DNA from 3 places in the Brachymonas sp. KE5 genome. Region 2 is predicted to be linked to each of the others. Evidence: predicted binding sites of a transcription regulator. Region 2 holds the regulator's gene; each other region holds the start of a gene.
What was found. The regulator HrcA, encoded in region 2, represses chaperone genes, less so after heat shock. The targets are predictions, from matches to a motif close to TTAGCACTCNNNNNNNNNGAGTGCTAA.

Region 1 (6,957 bases), 580 kb from region 2:
GCGTCCCGGTCTGGAGGAAATACGTGCCCAGCACGGCGGCCAGCCCGAAGAACACCCACACGAACACTTCGCCAAAGGCACTGTAGGCGATCGGCCAGGGCCCGGCGGTATACGCCCAGCCGCACAGCAACGCCACCAGCCCGAGCCAGACGATGGGCCAGCCCCCCACCGTGGCCAGCAGCACCCCGAACAGAAACGCCACCCCCAGCGCACCGAAACCGGCGCGCCGTACCTGCTCCGCACGCAGCCAGCCCATGGCCGTGGCGCGCTGCGGCCCGAGCCGGTCCGCGCCATCGGCCCCACGTTCGAAATCTCCCACGTCGTTGAGCAGATTGGTCCCGATCTGGATCAGCATGGCGGCCAGCAGGGTAAGCAGCGCCACGCCGGCCATCCAGCGCCCCCGCTCGCTCCAGGCCAGCGCACAGGCTGCCAGCACCGGGGCCACCGTCACTCCCAGGGTATGCGGGCGGGCAGCCAGTATCCAGGCGCGCCATGCCGGCGGCCGGGCACCGGGCAATGCCTGTGCCGATGCCGGTGTCAGCGGCATGGAAGGGGAACCGGGCGAAGGAGAAGGAGTTCCAGAAGGAGGAGCCATAGGCCCATTGTAGGGAAGCTTGCTCCGCCTTCGTTCAACCCGGCTCAGCGCATGGCAAACAGCTCCTGATGGAAATTGGCATCCTGCAGCCCTCTGGCGCCCAGATCGGCCCGCAGGGCCTGACCAAAGCCCGCCGGCCCGCAAAACCAGAAGCTGGCCTGCTGCCATTGCGGCACGGCGGCACAGATGCGCTCGGCGTTGAGCCAGCCATCGCGCGCATCCACCAGCACATGCAGTTTCACGCCGGCAGCCTGCGCATCGGCCTGAAGCAGGGCAATCGCGTCCTCATCGTAATCCGCCGTGGTATGGAACAGGTCGATCGTCACCGGCCGCTCCCCGCGGTCACGCGCCAGCTGTTGCATGCGGGCAATGAATGGCGTGATGCCGATGCCTGCACCAATCCATATCTGGCGCGGCTTGTCGTCATCAAAAGTGAAGCAGCCATACGGCCCCTCCACCGTCACGGCATCCCCCTCGTGCAGCACCTGATGCAGCTGCGCCGTGTGATCGCCCAGTGCCTTGGTCACGAACACGATGGTCTGCTGCGCCGGATCCCAGGAAGAAGCGATGGTATAGGGATGGGCCGCGTCATGCGCTCCCTGCACGAAGGCAAACTGGCCGGCTGCATGCCCTTTCCAGCCCGGCTGCAGGCGAACATGGGTGCGCAGCACACGCAGCGGCTCGAAATAGCGCAGGGATTCGATGGTGCCATGCACCTTGCGCCCCGCACCCACGCGGCCCAGCAGCACCAGCACCGCAGAGACCACGCCAGCCACCAGCAGTACCGCCATGGCCCAGCCGACCGGCTGCGACCAGTAGTCGTACTTGAGCAGCACGAACGTATGCCATGCCAGCACCAGATACGCAACGGCCAGCCACTTGTGCGTGCGTACAAACCAGTGATACGGAAAGCGCTTCACCAGGGCCAGCACCATCAGCACCAGCGCGGCATAAAAGGCCCACTCGCCCAGCGACTCGGCCAGCCCGCGTTGCGAGCGCAGCCATTGCTCCAGCGTCAGGATCTGATCCGGGCCGCCACGGTACTGCTGCCCGCCGCCGCTGCGCACCGGCCGCTCCAGCCAGCCCCAGCCCACCATCCACTTGGTGCCCTGCGCCCACCACCAGTGCAGCACGCTGGTCACCAGCGCCGTGATACCCAGCCACTTGTGCAAGCGGTACATCTTGTCGAGCCCGTCCAGCGGACGCTCCAGCCAACGGGGGCGGATCGCCAGCACCATGGACAGGCTCATGGCGCCAAAGGCGATCACGCCGCTGTACTGCATGAACACGGTACGGAAAGGAAAGTACCCCCACGGTTCGGGAAACAGCGTGTCTGCCATCAGCCACAAGCCGGTCAGCAGCACCAGGCTGCCCCACAACGCCATGCTTATCCGTTTCATTGCATGCATCCTTTTGTCTATGTTCTTGACTCTTCCAGTTTAGCCAAGCAGCATGAAGAGTTGCTGAAAAGCCTGATCGCGGGCCCATGGATTGGCAAAATGCGGCTCTCGTGCTAAAACACGAACCGTATATAAAATCAGGAGTTGCAATGACTAGCTGCAAACCTGCTTCACCTTTTCCGTCCACTGCGGCCAGCGCCATCCCGCGACGCGCCATGCTGAGTTGCAGCCTGGCGCTGCTTGCGGGCGCCAGTCTGCTGGCCGGCTGCGGTTCGGCGCCAAGCAGCACCCGTACCAGCCAGCGCCGCCGAACCGGAACTGGCGGCACGGGCGCTCTGCGCACCAGCACGCCGGAACTGGCCGTGGTCAATCCCGTGCAGATCGACGCCACCCTGCGCGAAGAGGCCGTGGCCCGCGCCATGCTGGCCGTGAACGTGCCCTACAGCTATGGAGGCAACACGCTCGAAGGTGGCTTTGACTGCAGCGGCCTGGTGCAATACGTCTTCAGCGGCTTTGCCGGCCGCGCCCTGCCGCGCAGCACGGCCCAATGGGCACGCGCCAGCCTGCCGCGCGACGTCGGCCAGCTGCAGCGCGGCGACCTGGTGTTCTTCAATACGTCGGGAGCCTCGTTCTCGCACATGGGCATCTACATCGGCAACCGCCAGTTCATCCATGCCCCCTCCAGCGGCGGCGTGGTGCGCACCGACCGCATCGACAGCAGCTACTTTGCCCCGCGCTTCGATGGCGGGCGTACCGTTTTCCTGTAGGGCCGGCAGGGGCTGGCAAACACGAATTTGTAACAGCCCCCCTTGAAACCCGCGCCAACACCCTTATCATTAGCACTCGTCGCGGTCGAGTGCTAACAGCCCGACGCGCACGGGCGCCAGCGCTCTTGCCTGGCACCTCCGATTTTTTTGCGCTTATCCATTTTATCTTCCAAGGAGATTCCATGAACCTGCGTCCCCTGCACGATCGCGTGATCGTCAAGCGTCTGGAAAACGAAACCAAGACTGCCTCCGGCATCGTGATTCCCGATGCAGCCACCGAGAAGCCCGACCAGGGCGAAGTGCTGGCTGTCGGTCCCGGCAAACGCAACGACAAGGGCGAGCAAATGGCCCTGAACGTGAAAGTGGGCGACCGCGTGCTGTTCGGCAAGTACAGCGGCCAGTCCGTCAAGGTCAACGGCGAAGAACTGCTGGTGATGAAGGAAGACGACCTGTTCGCCGTGGTCGAGCAGTAATCCCCTTCCCCCGCACAACGCAACACTGAATATCTGGAGATTTTGAAAAATGGCAGCTAAAGACGTAGTTTTCGGCTCTGACGCCCGCGCCCGCATGGTCGAAGGCGTGAACATCCTGGCCAACGCAGTCAAGACCACCCTGGGCCCGAAAGGCCGCAACGTGGTGCTCGAGCGTTCCTTCGGCGCTCCCACCGTGACCAAGGACGGCGTGTCCGTGGCCAAGGAAATCGAGCTGAAGGACAAGCTGATGAACATGGGCGCCCAGATGGTCAAGGAAGTCGCTTCCAAGACCTCTGACAACGCCGGTGACGGCACCACCACCGCTACCGTGCTGGCCCAGGCCATCGTGCGCGAAGGCATGAAGTACGTGGCCGCCGGCATGAACCCGATGGACCTCAAGCGCGGCATCGACAAGGCTGTCGCCGCTCTGGTCGAGCAGCTCAAGGCCGCTTCCAAGCCCACCACCACCTCCAAGGAAATCGCCCAGGTCGGTTCCATCTCCGCCAACTCCGACGAATCCATCGGCCAGATCATCGCTGACGCCATGGACAAGGTCGGCAAGGAAGGCGTGATCACCGTGGAAGACGGCAAGTCCCTGCAGAACGAGCTGGACGTCGTCGAGGGCATGCAGTTCGACCGCGGCTACCTGTCTCCCTACTTCATCAACAACCCCGAGAAGCAGGTTGCCAACCTCGAGAACCCCTTCGTGCTGCTGTTCGACAAGAAGATCAGCAACATCCGCGACCTGCTGCCCGTGCTGGAAGCCGTGGCCAAGGCCGGCCGTCCGCTGCTGATCATCGCTGAAGATGTCGATGGCGAAGCACTGGCGACCCTGGTGGTCAACACCATCCGCGGCATCCTGAAGGTCGTGGCCGTCAAGGCTCCGGGCTTCGGCGACCGTCGCAAGGCCATGCTGGAAGACATCGCCATCCTGACCGGCGGCAAGGTGATCGCCGAGGAAGTGGGCCTGTCTCTGGAGAAAGTCACGCTGGCCGACCTGGGCCAGGCCAAGACGATCGAAGTGGGCAAGGAAAACACCACCATCATCGACGGCGCCGGCGCTGCTGCCGACATTGAGGCACGCGTCAAGCAGATCCGCATCCAGATCGAGGAAGCTACCTCCGACTACGACCGCGAGAAGCTGCAGGAACGCGTGGCCAAGCTGGCTGGCGGCGTGGCCGTGATCAAGGTTGGCGCTGCCACCGAAGTCGAGATGAAGGAGAAGAAGGCCCGCGTGGAAGACGCCCTGCACGCTACCCGCGCTGCCGTGGAAGAAGGCATCGTGGCCGGTGGTGGCGTGGCTCTGCTGCGCGCCCGCGCTGCCGTGGGTACCGTCCAGACTGACAACCACGACCAGGATTCCGGCGTCAAGCTGGTGTTCAAGGCCATCGAGGCTCCGCTGCGCGAAATCGTGGCCAACGCCGGCGACGAGCCGAGCGTGGTGGTGAACAAGGTGCTGGAAGGCGAAGGCAATTTCGGCTTCAACGCTGCCAACCACACCTACGGCGACATGATCGAGATGGGTATCCTGGATCCCACCAAGGTGACCCGTACCGCCCTGCAGAACGCTGCATCCGTGGCCAGCCTTATGCTGACCACCGAGTGCATGGTTGCAGAAATGCCGAAGGAAGATGCACCGGCCATGCCTGACATGGGCGGCATGGGTGGCATGGGCGGCATGATGTAATCAGCCGCACAGGCTCCGGCAAGGTCCTGGGCCTTGCCTTCCCTGTCAAACGAAACCCGCAGAGCGCAAGCCCTGCGGGTTTTTTGTTGGCCGTTTCACGGCGTGTGGCTGCTACCCGGCGCTTTCCGGCACAGGGCGGGCCAGCACCTCCAGCGCATCCGTGAGCAGTTCCACCCACTGGTTCTCGTAGCGGATTCCCCCCCGCAGTACCACATGCTGCAGCGCGGCGCCACGCTCTGCCGGCGCCCCACCCGGAAAGTCCCGCGCTTCGATCTCCCGGTACTGCGCCAGCTTGTCCTGATGCAGGGCCAGATGCCGGCGGATTTCGTCTTCCAGCCCGGTCGGGCCCACGATGGCTTCGGCACGCAGGCGCACCAGCAGGGCATCGCGCAGCACCGTGGGCTCCTCGGGCAGCCTCAGCCAGTCCCGCAGGGCCTCGCGGCCGGCCGGCAGGATGCGGTAGGCGCGCTTGCGCCCGCGCGTCGGCTCCTCGGGCAGGGATTCGATCCAGCCGGCCTCTTCCAGCCGCGCCAGTTCCCGGTAGATCTGCTGATGGGATGCGTGCCAGAAATGACCGATGGAACGGTCGAAACGCGAAGCCAGATCCGACCCCGATGCGGGCCGTTCCAGCAAGGCCGTGAGCAATGCGTGTGGAAGCGACATGGGGCCCAGTGTACCGCCGCGCCCTCCTCGGGATAACCCGATGCATTCTTTATGCAACCAGTTGCATAATCGACCCATCCGCATCTGACACTGGACCGAGACCTCATGCAAAGCCCTGCCCCGCACTATCCCCACCTGCTCGCCCCGCTCGACCTGGGCTTTACCACCCTGCGCAACCGCGTGCTGATGGGCTCCATGCACGTCGGGCTGGAAGAAGTCGACAACGGTTTCGAGCGCATGGCCGCGTTCTACGCCGAACGCGCGCGCGGCGAGGCAGGCCTGATCGTCACCGGTGGCATCGCCCCCAACGAGCGCGCCCGCCCCATGCCGGGCGGCGCCATGCTCACCACCGAGGAAGAGGCGGAGCAGCACCGCATCGTCACCCGGGCCGTGCATGCCGAAGGCGGCAAGATTGCCATGCAGATCCTGCATTTCGGCCGCTATGCCTACCATCCGGACATGGTCGCGCCCAGCGCGCTCAAGAGCCCGATCACGCCTTTCACGCCGCACGCGCTCACCGGCGACGAGGTGGAGCAGACCATCGCCGACTTCGTCCGCTGCGCCGCACTGGCGCAGCACGCCGGTTACGACGGCGTGGAGATCATGGGCAGCGAGGGCTACCTCATCAACGAATTCATCGCCCTGCGCACCAACCAGCGCACCGACGAATGGGGCGGCAGCTACGCCAACCGCATCCGCTTCCCGGTGGAGATCGTGCGCCGCGTGCGCGAGCGCGTGGGCCCCAATTTCATCATCATCTACCGCCTGTCCATGCTGGATCTGGTGGAAGGCGGCTCCACGCTGGAAGAAGTGATCCAGCTGGCGCAGGCCGTCGAGGCCGCGGGCGCCACCATCATCAACACCGGCATTGGCTGGCACGAGGCCCGCATCCCCACCATCGCCACCAGCGTGCCGCGCGGGGCCTTTGCCTGGGTGACGCAGAAGCTCATGGGCCATGTCAAGGTGCCGCTGGTGGCCACCAACCGCATCAACACGCCGGAACTGGCCGAACAGTTGCTGGCCGACGGGGTGTGCAACATGGTGTCGATGGCGCGCCCCTTCCTGGCCGATGCGCAATTCGTGCAGAAGGCGCGTGCCAGCCGCGCCGCCGACATCAACACCTGCATCGGCTGCAACCAGGCCTGCCTGGATCACACCTTCGCCGGTAAGGTCACCTCCTGCCTCGTCAACCCGCGTGCCTGCCACGAGACGCTGCTCAAGGTCGAGCCGGCTGCCTCCCTCCGGCGCGTTGCCGTGGTCGGCGCCGGCCCGGCCGGGCTGGCCTTTGCCACCACCGCGGCCGAGCGCGGCCACCAGGTCACCCTGTTCGATGCGGCTGCCGAAATCGGCGGCCAGTTCAACATCGCCAAGA
Region 2 (6,957 bases):
ATGATGCACGAAGTCGGTGTTGACAATGTCCACCAGCCACTTGTTGCTCATGGGGCCGGACCAGAACGTCGGGTTGCGCTCCAGCACCACGACATCGGCATTGGGAACCCACTGGCGCAGGTAGCGTGCCACGGTGAGCCCGCCCCAGCCGCCGCCACAGACGACGATGCGCGGTCCCTTGGCATGGCGGGGCAGCAAGCGGGTATCAGGGGTCAGGACGGCAGGAGCCGCCAGTGCGGACAAGGGTGTGCTCGCTGCGGCGCCCAGCGCAATAGCCGGCGGCGCAGCCATGAAGGTTCTGCGTTTCATAGTAAAGAATGAAGGTGTATGCAACAAAAGGGTGACAAGGCGACAGGGCAAGTCCCCGCCAGCAAGCTCGTCGCCCCCGATCATAGCCAGATTGAAGCCGGCTCCCGGGCCTGGCACCCTGAAAAATCAGGGACTTACCCTTGGTTCGATGTCATCCGCCCCAGATATCGCCGGTAATGGCGCTGTACCAGCCTTGGCCGTACAGCGCCTCCATGCGGCGGAAACGGGCGTCTGCATCCAGCGGACTCACACCCCCCGAATCCGGTGCCTCGACCACCCGGCTTCCTTCGGCCTTGTAGACACCGGCAACGGAGATGCCGTAATCCGGCCCGATCAGGCTGTAGCAGGTGTTGGAAAACGATGCCTGTGGCAGCGCCTGACCGCGCAGCTGCGCCGCAATCACGGCCGCCACCAGCTTGCCCTGCGTATTGGCCGCAAAGCCCGACTTCGGCATGGGAGCGGCAATGCTCGCATCGCCCACTACGAACACGTCCTGCACCTGGCTGGATTCGAAGGTGCCTCCATGCACCGGCACCCAGCCGCTTGCGTTGGTCACGCCGGCGCGTTCTGCGATCAGGCCCGCCTTCTGCGGCGGAATGACGTTGAGCACATCGGCCCGGTGCTTCTGGCCAAAGGCCGTCTCGACCTCGCGCCGGCGTGCATCCACGCGCACAACCTCGCCATCGTCCACCTGCCCCACCCATTCGATCATGTTGCCGTACAGCGCCTTCCAGCCCTGCATGAACAGTGCCTGCTTGGAGAACGCCGTCTTGGCATCGAGCAGGAGGATCTTGGACTTCGGCTTGTGCTGCCTGAAATAGTGCGCCACCATGGCCGCACGCTCATACGGGCCGGGCGGGCAGCGGAACGGATTCTCCGGAATCGTCATGATGAAGGTGCCACCATCCTTCATGGCCTGCAATTGGCGCTTGAGCAACTGCGTCTGCGCACCGGCCTTCCAGGCGTGTGGCGCATGCTCGGCGGCTGCCTGGTCATAGCCCTGCAGCTTGTTCCATTGCATGTCCACGCCGGGGGACAGCACCAGCTTGTCCCAGCGCAGGCTACTGCCGTTGGACAACTTCACCGTCCTGCCCCTGGCATCAAGCTGCTCTGCGCTCGCGTGCACCACCTCGATGCCCTGCTTGCGCAAGCCATCAAAGCCATGGCCGAGACTGTCCCACTCGCGCAATCCCGCCAGGTACAGATTGGAAAACGGGCAGGTGTAAAAGCGCTGCGCCGGCTCGACCAGAGTGATCTGCACATCCGGATGGTAGCGGCGCAGATAGCGCGCTGCCGTTGCCCCGCCAAAGCCTCCTCCGACCACCACCACGTGGGCAGATGCCTGGCGCGCCTGCACCAGCGCAGGAGCGCCCAGCAGCATGCCACCGGCCGCCATGCCGCCCAGAACCTGGCGGCGGGAGATGCTGTTGTCATGTGGTTTCATCGGGGCACCTCCGAAAAATATCCGGCGAGATCTCTCAACTCGTCCTCGCTGTAGCCTTTCATCAGGCGCGTCATCACCGTGGCACGCGGATCAATGCCGGCCTTGAAATCCTGCAAACGCTGCAACAGCCTGTCTTTCGGCTGACCGGCGATGGAGGGGATGATTCCGGGCGAACGGCCATCCGTGCCATGACAGTTGGCACAGGTGGCTGCCGCAACCGCCATGGACGACAAATGCGGCTGTTGCTGCGCCATCACCACAGCAGCCGGCGCCAGGCCCAGCAGCAAGGTCGCGATATGAACACTTGCGCTTCCGTAGCGCGCAAGCTTGAAAGGCGTTATTCCACGCCGGGGGGGAGATGAATGCAGATCCAACTGGACACCTCATGACTGATAACTGCGATGGCCGCCGGATCAAAGACGGCAGCCTGTCTGATGATTGCAAGCCGTATGCCCGCGTCGGGATCATAACTGTCTTGCCATGAGGAACCACGCCCTTCCAACTGTTCGTTCTATGCGTGGTTTTTTTAAAAAATCCTGGCTCCACCGCAAAAACTACGCTATACTTCGATGCTTCAGCGGCTGTAGCTCAGTTGGATTAGAGTACTTGGCTACGAACCAAGGGGTCGTGGGTTCGAATCCTGCCAGCCGCGCCAACATTGCAGAACGCCTATCCAGGCGTTTTGTTTTCCTTTCAGCGACTGTAGCTCAGTTGGATTAGAGTACTTGGCTACGAACCAAGGGGTCGTGGGTTCGAATCCTGCCAGTCGCGCCAGAAAGTTCAGAAACGCCTTGCAGCAATGCAAGGCGTTTTTGTTTTTTCCGCTCAGCGCTGGCTCAGCGCATTGCTCACCAGCCGTGAAGCGATGTCCACAATCTCCACCATGCGCTGATACGGCATGCGCACCGGCCCGATCACTCCCAGCGTGCCCACCACCGTGCCATCCACGCTGTAAGGCGCACTCACCACCGAGAGCTCCTCCACCGGCACCACCTGGCTCTCGCCGCCGATGTAGATATGCACGCCCGCCGCCTGGCTCGATTCGTCCAGCAGACGCATCAGTGTGGTCTTCTGCTCGAACAGGTCAAACGCGCGGCGCAACTGCGACATGTCGCTGGAAAAATCGCTCACAGACAGCAGGTTGCGCTCCCCTGCAATCACCACATCCTGCTCATGCTCCTGCATGGCCTCGGTGCTGGCCGCGATGGCGGCCTGCATCAGCGCGGCAATTTCACCACGCAGGGTTTCCACCTCGTCCTTCAGGCGCACGCTCACCTGCTCCAGTGCAAGCCCGCTGTAATGTGCGTTCAGATAATTGGCGGCTTCCACCAGCTGGCTCTGGTCGAAATCGGTTTCGGTAAACAGGACGCGATTCTGCACATCCCCTTCCGGCGAGACGATGATCACCAGCACCCGTTTTTCCGACAGGCGCAGGAATTCGATATGCCGAAAGACGGACCCGCGCCGCGGGCTCATCACCACGCCCACGAACTGCGACAGGCTCGACAGCATGTTGGCAGCATTGGCGATGACCTTCTGCGGCTGCTCGGGCGGCAGGGCGAGCGTGGGCATGGAAACGGACAGATGCGCCGGATCGGCCGTGAGCATGGTGTCCACAAACAGCCGGTAGCCGCGCGCCGTCGGGATGCGCCCTGCGGAGGTATGGGGGCTGGCGATCAGGCCCAGGTTTTCAAGGTCCGCCATCACGTTGCGGATGGTGGCCGGCGACAGTTCCAGCCCCGCGGTTTGCGAGAGCGTACGGGAACCCACGGGCTGGCCGTCCGCGATGTAGCGGTCGACCAGGGTCTTGAGCAGCAACTTGGCACGATCGTCGAGCATGGCGTCACATTTTAATGATCTAATGTAAGTATGAAGCCCCAATTTCACCACGTCGGACTGATTGGAAAATTCCTGCAAAGCAATAACCTGCAGCAGGCTTCTCATTCCGAAGGCACTCCCCCCGAAATCATGCTGGCCGTGGCCGAATGTCTGGAACGCAACGGCTGCCAGGTGGCCATGGAATTCCGCGCGGCCGAGATGACCGGCCTCAATGCCCGCTACCCCTCGCTGGAGATGGTCGAGATCGGCGAACAGTGCGATCTGGCCGTGGTGGTGGGCGGCGACGGTACCATGCTCGGCGCTGCGCGCACGCTGGCTCCTGCCAAGGTGCCGCTCATTGGCATCAACCAAGGACGCCTAGGCTTTATTACTGACATTCCCCTGGGCCGCATCTGTGAAACCCTGCCCCCCATGCTGCGCGGCGAATACATCGAAGACCACCGCAGCATGATGCTGGGCCAGGTCAAGCGTGGCGAAAGCACCGTGTTCGAGGCGATTGCCTTCAATGACGTGGTGATCAACCGCGGCAGCACGGCGGGCATGGTGGAACTGCGCATCGAGGTCGACGGGCATTTCGTGTCCAACCAGCGCGCCGACGGTCTGATCGTGTCCACCTCCACCGGCTCCACGGCCTATTCGCTGTCGGCCGGTGGTCCGCTGCTGCACCCGTCGGTGGCCGGATGGGTGCTGGTGCCGATTGCCCCGCACACCCTCTCCAACCGCCCCATTGTGCTCAGTGATTCGAGCGAAATCAGCATCGAGGTGGTCTCCGGCCGCAAGGCCAGCGCCAACTTCGACACGCAATCGCTTTCCTCGCTGCAATCCGGCGATCGCGTGGTGGTGCGCCGCTCGGATCACGAAGCTCTGTTCCTGCACCCGCGTGGCTGGAACTATTTCGACACCCTGCGCGAAAAGCTGCACTGGAACAGCGGGAGCAACTGACCATGGCGCTACGGCGTATTGCCCTGCAGGATTTCGTGATCGTGCAGGCTCTGGATCTGGACGTTCACAACGGCTTTACCGCGCTCACAGGCGAGACCGGCGCGGGCAAATCCATTCTGGTGGACGCCCTGCAACTGGTGATGGGCGCCCGTGCCGATGCCGGCTTCGTGCGCGAAGGCTGCAATCGCACCGACATCACTGCACATTTCGACATCACCCCTGCGCTGGCACCTCTGCTGGACGAATACGGCATCGAGGCGGATGCCGAAGAAGGCCTGCTGCTGCGCCGCGTGGTTGACAGCCAGGGCAAGAGCCGCGGCTGGATCAACGGCACGCCGGCCACCGCCACGCAATTGCGTGCACTGGGCAGCCTGCTGGTGGATATCCACGGCCAGCACGCCTGGCAAAGCCTGATGCAACCGGCCAGCACGCGCGCCCTGCTCGACGGCTACGGCCGCATTGACACCACGGCCATCCGCACGCTCTGGCAGCAATGGCAAACTGCCCGCGAGCAGCTGGAGCAGGCCACCCAGGGCCAGGAACAGCGCCAGCAGGAACGCGAGCGCCTGCAGTGGCAGGTCGCCGAAGTCGACAAGCTCGGCCCCCAGGCCGATGAATGGCCCGAACTCAACAGCGAACACCAGCGCCTGGCCCATGCCCAGCAGTTGCTGGATGCCGCAGGCACCGCCCTGCAGGCACTGGAAGGTGAACAGCACGGTCTGCTCGACACCCTGCACACCGCCGTGCACGCACTGCAGGAGCAGGAGCATATCGAGCCGGCCTTTGCCGAATGGACTGCCCTGCTCGCCAGCAGCCAGACCCAGCTGGAAGAGGCCCAGCGTGGCCTGCACGCCTATCTGCACCGCACCGAACTCGACCCGGACCGCCTGGCCCAGCTGGACCAGCGCCTGTCCGGCTGGATCTCGCTGGCACGGCGTTTCCGCGTGCAACCCGAAGAACTGGCCGCCACCTGGACCGGCTGGCAGCAGCAGCTGCAGGCGCTGGATGCCGCCGAGGATCTGGAGCCCCTGCAGCAAGCCGAACAGGGGGCCAGCGCCGCCTATCGGAAGGAAGCCACACGCCTGACCGGCCTGCGCAAGCAGGCGGCAGACCAGTTGGGCGAAAGCATCACCAGTGCCATGCAGCAGCTCGGCATGCAGGGCGGCCGCTTCGTGGTAGACGTTGCCCCCGCCGCGCAAGCCGGCAGCAGTGGCGCCGATGCCATCGACTTCCTGGTGGCCGGCCATGCGGGCAGCACGCCGCGGCCCATCGCCAAGGTGGCCTCCGGCGGCGAACTGTCCCGCATCGCACTGGCCATTGCCGTCACCACCAGCCAGCTGGGCACAGCGCCCACGCTGATCTTCGACGAGGTGGATGCGGGCGTGGGCGGCAAGGTCGCGCACACCGTCGGCCAGCTGATGCAGCAACTGGGGCAGGACCGGCAGGTGCTGGCCGTCACCCACCTGCCACAGGTGGCCGCCTGCGCCAACCACCATCTGCGCGTGTTCAAGACCGCGGGCGGCACGCAGCCCGCCACCGTCAGCAGCGCCGAAATGCTGGCCGAAAACGAACGCCTGCACGAAATCGCCCGCATGCTGGGCGGTGACGCCGAATCGTCCACCACCCTGGCCCACGCCGGCGAAATGCTGCACAAGGCCCGATCCCGCACGCCCGCGTAATGCATCCGATCACTGGAAGCGACATGACCGAGACCTCCGCCCTGATCGCCCCCGAGCCGCAGACCGATATCCATCTGGTCATCATCAGCGGCATGTCCGGCTCCGGCAAGTCGATTGCGCTGCACGCACTGGAAGATGCCGGTTTCTACTGCGTCGACAACCTGCCTCCGGAGTTGCTGCTGCCATTCATCGAGGTCGAGAAAACCAAGGACGGCAACAAGATCGCTATCGCCATGGACGCGCGCAGCGCCACCTCGCTGCCACTGATTCCGGTACAGATCAACGCCTTGCGCCACAGCGGCATCCACGTGACGCCGCTGTTCCTGGACGCGAGCGACGAAACCCTGGTGCGCCGCTTCTCCGAAACACGCCGCAAGCATCCGCTCACCAAGGTCAGCACGCACGATCAGGTGCACGACCTGCGCGACGCCATCGCCCAGGAACGCCTGCTGCTCGCCGCCTACCGCGAACAGGCCGAGGTGATCGACACCACCATGACGCGCGCCTCGCAGCTGCGCAGCCAGATCAAGAGTCTGCTGGCCGTGCAGCACAGCCAGCTCACGCTGGTGTTCGAATCCTTCGCCTTCAAGCGCGGTGTGCCAACCGATGCCGACTATGTGTTTGACGTGCGCATGCTGCCCAACCCGCATTACGAGCCCGGCATGCGCGACCTGACCGGCCGGGATGCGCCCGTGATCGACTTCCTGCAGCAGCAGCCCGCGGTCACGCTGATGCGCAAGCACA
Region 3 (6,957 bases), 660 kb from region 2:
AAGCCGCGCGGCTGATCCGGCTGGGGCAACGGCGATGCAGGGTGCCTGTACGGAACGGCCCCCAACCGGCTCCCGCGCCGTCGCTGCGAGTCAGTCCCTGATGGCCTGGTATTCCGAGAAGATCCCCAGTTCCACATGCCGGCGCGCACCGGCAAAGCCGCAGCCCTGCAGGGTCGCCAGAATCTGCGCTGGCGGCGCGCAGGCCTCGATGCTGTCCCAGTAGTAGCGCCACATGCGCGGTGTATGTGCCCTGGCGCGGCTCAGCCAGGCCAGCGTCGGCACCCAGCCGCGCATATAGCCCTTGAGCAGCGCGGTGCCCAGCGCGCTTTCCGGCTTGGTGATCTCCAGAATGCACACGCGCCCGCCCGGGCGCAGCACGCGGTGGAATTCGCTGAAGGCGGCCTCCACATCGCCCACATGGCGCAGCGCATAGCCCATGCTGACGAAATCCACGCTGGCATCGGGCACGGGCAGTTTTTCGGCCTTGCCCTGCAGCAGGCGCACCTTTTCCAGCAGCGGGCTGGCCTGCATCATGCCGGGACTGGGATCGACGCCGGTCACCAGGGCCGGATCGCCCACGATGCGGATGGCCTGCGCCGCGACCAGACCGGTGCCGAAGCCGACATCGAGCACCTGCATGCCGCGCTGCAGGCCGGCGCGCTCCAGTGCCTTGCCGCGGTAACCGGGGCCGGTGCCGAAGGCCAGCATGCGCTCCACGCGATCGTAATCGGCAGCTGTGCTGTCGAAGATGCCGCGCAGAAAGCCGGCACGTTCGTTCTCGTCGCCGTAATAGGCGGTCAACGGTGCATGGGGCTGGTGCACCGGGGCCGGAGCGGCTGGCGGAAGGTCTGGCTGCTGGGACATGGCAAGGCAATCCTGATCAAGAAAACGGCATACCTTAACACGGTTGCGCGCGGGGCCGGCGGCAGGGAGCCGGCACCGCCCGTACAATGCGTGCATGCAAAGCCTCCATTCCCCAAGCGCCCCTGCCGCGGGGCAGCCACGGCGCGCTGCGCTGCGCTGGATCGGCGCCGGTGCCGGCGGCCTGTTGCTGGCTGCCTGCGATGTCGGCAGCGTGAGCGAGCTGGGCAAGGCCGGCGGCCTGCCCAATGCCAAGTTCAACAGCCTGGACATCAGCGGCGGCAAATACGCCAAGGACTTCTCGCTGCTGGACATGAACGGCCAGCGCCGCAGCGTCGCCGACTTCCGCGGCAAGGTGATCGGCATGTTCTTCGGCTACACGCAGTGCCCGGATGTGTGCCCGACCACGCTGACCGAAATGGTGCAGGTCAAGCAGCTGCTCGGCGCCGATGCCGACCGTTTCCAGGTCATTTTCGTCACCGTCGATCCCGAGCGCGATACGCCGGCGCTGCTCAAGGAATACATGGCCAACTTCGGCCCGGATTTTCTGGCGCTGGTGCCCACGCCGGAAGAGCTGCGCAAGACCATTGCGCCCGGCTACCGCGTGTACTACAAGAAAGTGCCGGGCAGCAAGCCCGAGCACTACACCATGGACCACACCGCCGGCACGCTGCTGATCGACAAGCAGGGCCGCATGCGCCTGCACAGCAACTACGGCGCCAAACCGGAACTGGTGGCAGCGGATGTGAAAGCGCTGCTGGCCGAGTCTTAAACGCCCACTGGCGACGGGAGGCCTCCGCGCGCACGCTGGCCGAACGCCAGCCGCCGTTGCGCCCTCTTGAGGCGGGGTTCAGCCTTGCCCGAACAACTGGATGGCCCAGAACACCAGGAAGCCTGCAAACAGCACCAGCGTGAAGAACGGTTTTTCTTCCACCTCGTGCGCCTCCATCAGCAGCTCTTCCGTCACCAGGTAGAGCAGGGCGGCCGCACTGAAGGCCAGCACGGTGCCGATGGTGTCGTGCGAAGCCTGCGCCAGCAGCAGGCTGCCCGCCAGGGCGCAGCACAGCACCGTCAGCCCCAGCGCGCCGGACACGGCAATGATCTTCCAGCCGCGGATGCTGTCGGAGGCCAGCGCCAGGCCGAGGAACAGCAGTTCCACCGACAGACCGAGCGCCAGGATCATGCCGGTTTCGCCGCCCGCGGCAAAGCCGGCGCCAATGATGAAGCCGTCCACCGCCACGTCGATGAAGGTGGCCAGCAGCAGGCCGGTGGCCATGCCGGCAGCGGCCTGGCCGCTGGCAATCGCGCGCTGCTCTTCGGCATGTTCCAGCTTCATGGTCCAGAGCTTGAGTCCGTACATGAACATGCTGCCGGCTGCAAAGGCCGCCAATACGTGCCAGGGGGCCGGATGCTCGCGCGCGATTTCCGGCAGCAGCTCGACGGCCAGCGCTGCCAGCACCACGCCTGCCGCAAAGTGCTGGATCATGCTGCGCGTCTGGTGGCTCGGGGCCCAGACCGCCGCGAGAACCCCGCCAGCCAGCGCCACCAGCGCAGGAATGGCCATCAGCATCAGGGCATGGGAGTTCATGGGGGACTTCACTTTCCGGGGGGGCGAACAGTTCATTGTAGAACTGCGGTTTTTCGGACAAGCGAAGCGCTGACGGAAAATCTTCGGGCAACCGCACAATGGTGCGCAGGACATTCCCCCGCCGGCACACCAGTGGCGCAGAGTGACGTTCCGGGCCGGATTCCGCAATCGCTGTGGCCGCGTATCCTGCAGCACCCATGAAAAAGGCCGCTCATCCGAGCGGCCCCACAGGCTGTCAGGCGCCTAGGGCTCAGGCATACTCCACCAGCGCCGTCTTCATCTTCTTCATGGCCGCCGACTCGATCTGGCGGATGCGCTCGGCGCTCACGCCGTACTCGGCGGCCAGTTCGTGCAGCGTCATGCCGCCGGAGCCGTCGTCGTTCACGGCCAGCCAGCGCTGTTCCACGATGCGGCGGCTGCGCGGGTCGAGCGTGTCGAGCGCGGCGGCGATGCCGTCGGTGGCCATCACGTCGCGTTGCTGGGCTTCCAGCATGGCGGTGGGCTCGTGGCTGGCATCGCTCAGGTAGGCGATCGGGCCGAAGGCCTGCTCGCCGTCATCGCTGGGAGCCGGATCGAGCAGCACATCGCCGCCGCTCATGCGCGTTTCCATCTCCATCACTTCCTCGCGCTTGACGTTGAGGTCTTTCGCGATGATGTCGATTTCCTGCTCGGTGAGCGTGTCGCGGTGCATGGCCGCATCGTCCAGGCCGGCGATGGCCTTGAAGCCCTGCTTCTTGCTGCGCAGGTTGAAGAACAGCTTGCGCTGCGCCTTGGTCGTGGCGACCTTGACCATGCGCCAGTTCTTCAGGATGTACTCGTGGATCTCGGCCTTGATCCAGTGCATGGCGTAGCTCACCAGGCGCACGCCCTGATCCGGATCGAAGCGCTTGACGGCTTTCATCAGGCCGATGTTGCCTTCCTGGATCAGGTCGCCGTGCGGCAGGCCATAGCCCAGGTACTGGCGCGACACGGCCACCACCAGACGCAGGTGCGACATGATGAGGCGACCGGCGGCGTCCAGGTCGTTGTGGTCTTTCAGTTTCTTGGCGTAGTCATGCTCCTGCTCGGGCGTGAGCATGGGCATGCGGTTGACCGCGCTGATGTACGCGTCAAGATTGCCCAGTGCGGGCAAGGTGGCCACTGCCGACCAGTTGGGGGCAATGGCAATGTCTTGGGTCTTGGTGGAGGCAACAGCCCTATCAGCCATGTGTCTTCACTCCTTTCAGGGTATTGGATACATCTCTTGCCGAGATGTTCCTCATTGGCGAAAGATATTAGCACTCCTGAAAGTCGAGTGCTAAATCTGCCGGGAAAACCTGTAACAAATCAGGGGCTGTCGCAGAATTGCGAGAGCCATCGGGGCAAATGCTTCTACGCCTTGTTGCACATTCTGATGCCTGGGCCCTCCACGCGGCGTAGGACACTGCCCCGGATGCGCGACAGCTCCGGGAAATGCCGCTCAACCCAGCAGCGCCTGCGCAAATTCGCGCGCATTGAAGGTTTCCAGGTCTTCCAGTTTTTCGCCCACACCGACGAAATACACCGGAACCGGTTTCTCGCGCGCAATCGCGCACAGCACGCCGCCCTTGGCGGTGCCGTCGAGCTTGGTCACGATCAGGCCGGTCAGTTCCAGTGCGTCGTCGAACGCCTTGACCTGTGCCAGCGCGTTCTGGCCGGTGTTGCCGTCGATCACCAGCAGCACCTCGTGCGGTGCGGTGACGTAGGCCTTGGTGATGGTGCGGCGGATCTTCTTGAGCTCGTCCATCAGGTGCAGCTGGGTGGGCAGGCGGCCGGCAGTATCGACCAGCACCACGTTCTTGCCGCGCGCGCGGCCAGCGGCGACGGCATCGAAGCTCAGGGCCGCCGGGTCCCCACCGGCGTTGCTGACGATCTCGACCGTGTTGCGGTCGGCCCAGATGGCGAGCTGCTCGCGGGCAGCGGCACGGAAGGTGTCGGCAGCAGCCAGCAGCACGCTTTGCCGGTGGTCGCTCAGGTGCTTGGTGAGTTTGCCGATGGAGGTGGTCTTGCCGGCGCCGTTGACGCCAGCCACCATGATCACGGTGGGCGTGTGCTCGCCGATCACCAGTTGCTTTTCCAGCGGCTGCAGCAGTTCGGCAATGGCATCGGTCAGCAGGGTGCGCACCTGCGCCGGATCGGTGGCCTTGGCGGCCTTGACGCGGCGCTTGAGGTCTTCCAGCAGGTATTCGGTGGCCTGCACGCCGGCATCGGCCATGAGCAGGGCGGCCTCGAGGTCTTCGTAGAGTTCCTCGTCGATTCGGGTGCCGGTAAAGACGGTGGTGATGCTGCTGCCGGTGCGGCGCAGACCGGTCTTGAGGCGGTTGAACCAGCCGGCGCGGGTGGCGGTGTCAGCTGCAGCCGCTTCGTCGTCGGCGACCGGCTCGTCTGCGGATGCCGATGCCGATGCCGATGCCGCGGCGGGCGTTTGCGCCTCGGGAGTGGCGGCAGGTGCCTGTTCGGCGTGGCGCGGCGCCGGCGACTTGCTGCTGGCTGGCACATCGTCGGCTTCTTCCGGTGTAGCCGCGAGGGCGGCTTCGGTCAGGGCGGCTTCGTCGATGGGCGTGGGCTCCAGCGCGGCGAAACTGCTGTCCATGGCATCGTGCTGCAGCGCCTGGATCAGGGCCTGCTCGGCCAGCGGTAGTTCGCCGGAGGCGGCCGGGGCGTCGGCACTGGCCGGGCTTGCTTCGTCGCCCCCGAAACTGCGGCGCAGGCGGTTGAGCCAGCCACCGGAGGCGGGGACCTGTTCGGTTGCCGGAGCTTCGGGCGCAGCCTGCACGCCCGTCTCCGCAGTCGTCTCCGGCGCTGCCTCGGCAACGGGGGTTTCGACAGGGGATTCGGGGGCGGCAGGTTTTTTCTTGAAGAAGCTGAACATGGCAGAGTGGAGTGGGCGCAAGGCGGGCAACTCCCTCATTGTACGAAGTGCATGGGTCGGGCACATGACAGCCCGCAAGATATCCGGCGAAACCCCCTTTTTATCCTATGATTTCCGCCATGGGACGTTCCAGCCTGTCATTGTCAGCCATCGAAAAACGCCTGCGCAGCCAGGCGCAGTCGCCGCATGCCGAGCCAGATGCCGCCGAAGCGGGGGCGAAAGGCGTTGCGCATCCTGCCAAATTTGCTCCCGGAGGGCGCGCATCAGCGGCCGGCACGGGGAAAAAACCGGGTCAGGCGCCAGCGCGCGCAGCCGGCCAGGTCCGCATTGTCGGCGGCCAGTGGCGCCGTCGTCTGCTGCCGGTGGCGGCCGGCCCGGGCGTGCCGCCCGGCCTGCGCCCCACGCCCGACCGCGTGCGCGAAACGCTGTTCAACTGGCTGGGCCAGGACCTTGGCGGCTGGCACTGCATCGACCTGTGCGCCGGTACCGGTGCCCTGGGCCTGGAGGCCGCCTCGCGCGGCGCCGCCAGCGTGCTGCTGGTGGAGCAGCATGCCGCGCTGGTGCGCCAGTTGCGCGAACTGAAGGAGCTGCTGGGCGCCGATGCCGTGCAGGTGCGCCAGGGTGATGCACTGGCCGTGCTGCACGAGGCGGCGCGCCGGCCCGGCAGCATCGACCTTGTCCTGCTCGATCCTCCGTTCGACGCCGACTGGTATGCCAAGGCCCTGCAGGCCGCGTTGCCGGTGCTGCGCGCGGGAGGCTATCTGTATCTCGAGGCCGGCCGTGAATGGAAGCCGGAGGAACTGGCCGGGCTCGGCTGGCAGCGCTGGCGCCATCTCAAGGCCGGCCAGGTGCATGCGCACCTGCTGCAGCCCGCCTGAGCGCCATCACCATGCAGGACTGATTGCCGGCGCCCCGTGCGCAGCCCCACAAACCCCCGATTCATTGCAGGAGACACCATGACCAGGATCACCGCCATCTACCCCGGCACCTTCGACCCGCTCACGCTGGGGCACGAGGAGCTGGTGCGCCGCGCCTCGCAGCTGTTCGATCATCTGATCGTGGCGGTGGCGGCCGGCCACCACAAGAAACCCATGTTCGACCTGAACGAGCGGCTGGACATGGTGCGCGAGGCGGTGGCCAAGTACGGCAATGTGACAGTGGAAGCCTATGACGGCCTGCTGCGTGATTTCGTGGTGGCGCGCGGCGGCAAGGCCATGGTGCGCGGGCTGCGCGCCGTGACCGACTTCGACTACGAATTCCAGCTCGCCGGCATGAACCGCCACCTGATGCCGGAAGTGGAGACCGTGTTCCTCACGCCGAGCGTGCAGTACCAGTTCGTCAGCAGCACCTATGTGCGCGAGATCGCCACGCTCGGTGGCGAGGTGGATGTGTTCGTCTCGCCGAGCGTGTTCCGCCGGCTGATGGACAAGGTGGGCCGCGCATGACGCTGGCCCGCTGGCTGGTCGTGGTGTACGTATCCGCCAGCCTGTGTGCCTTCATTGCCTACGCCTGGGACAAGGCCGCGGCGCGCGCGGGAAAGCAGCGCATTCCCGAGAGCTTTCTGCATCTGCTGGGGCTGCTCGGCGGCTGGCCCGGCGCCTGGCTGGCGCAGCAGCTG

Region 1: the regulator HrcA is predicted to act here: its motif matches at 2,832-2,858, upstream of groES (co-chaperone GroES).
Region 3: the regulator HrcA is predicted to act here: its motif matches at 3,724-3,750, upstream of rpoH (RNA polymerase sigma factor RpoH).

The regions. Positions count from the first base shown of each region.
Region 1 is NZ_CM173463.1:2,207,969-2,214,925, forward strand. Features, by position in the region: gene ACX36O_RS10450 (1,4-dihydroxy-2-naphthoate polyprenyltransferase) at 1-547, opposite strand, end outside; gene ACX36O_RS10455 (ferredoxin reductase family protein) at 640-1,995, opposite strand; gene ACX36O_RS10460 (C40 family peptidase) at 2,145-2,762, shown strand; gene groES (co-chaperone GroES) at 2,945-3,235, shown strand; gene groL (chaperonin GroEL) at 3,285-4,922, shown strand; gene ACX36O_RS10475 (PadR family transcriptional regulator) at 5,034-5,585, opposite strand; partial or broken gene ACX36O_RS10480 (oxidoreductase) at 5,691-6,957, shown strand, end outside.
Region 2 is NZ_CM173463.1:1,625,119-1,632,075, forward strand. Features, by position in the region: gene ACX36O_RS07765 (FAD-dependent oxidoreductase) at 1-309, opposite strand, end outside; gene ACX36O_RS07770 (NAD(P)/FAD-dependent oxidoreductase) at 461-1,753, opposite strand; gene ACX36O_RS07775 (c-type cytochrome) at 1,750-2,040, opposite strand; tRNA gene ACX36O_RS07780 (tRNA-Arg) at 2,331-2,408, shown strand; tRNA gene ACX36O_RS07785 (tRNA-Arg) at 2,450-2,527, shown strand; gene hrcA (heat-inducible transcriptional repressor HrcA) at 2,579-3,592, opposite strand; gene ACX36O_RS07795 (NAD kinase) at 3,623-4,534, shown strand; gene recN (DNA repair protein RecN) at 4,537-6,213, shown strand; gene rapZ (RNase adapter RapZ) at 6,237-6,957, shown strand, end outside.
Region 3 is NZ_CM173463.1:2,286,915-2,293,871, reverse strand. Features, by position in the region: gene ACX36O_RS10845 (class I SAM-dependent methyltransferase) at 1-15, shown strand, start outside; gene ACX36O_RS10840 (class I SAM-dependent methyltransferase) at 91-864, opposite strand; gene ACX36O_RS10835 (SCO family protein) at 959-1,633, shown strand; gene ACX36O_RS10830 (ZIP family metal transporter) at 1,712-2,449, opposite strand; gene rpoH (RNA polymerase sigma factor RpoH) at 2,700-3,656, opposite strand; gene ftsY (signal recognition particle-docking protein FtsY) at 3,909-5,060, opposite strand; gene rsmD (16S rRNA (guanine(966)-N(2))-methyltransferase RsmD) at 5,459-6,217, shown strand; gene coaD (pantetheine-phosphate adenylyltransferase) at 6,296-6,784, shown strand; gene ACX36O_RS10805 (DUF1294 domain-containing protein) at 6,781-6,957, shown strand, end outside.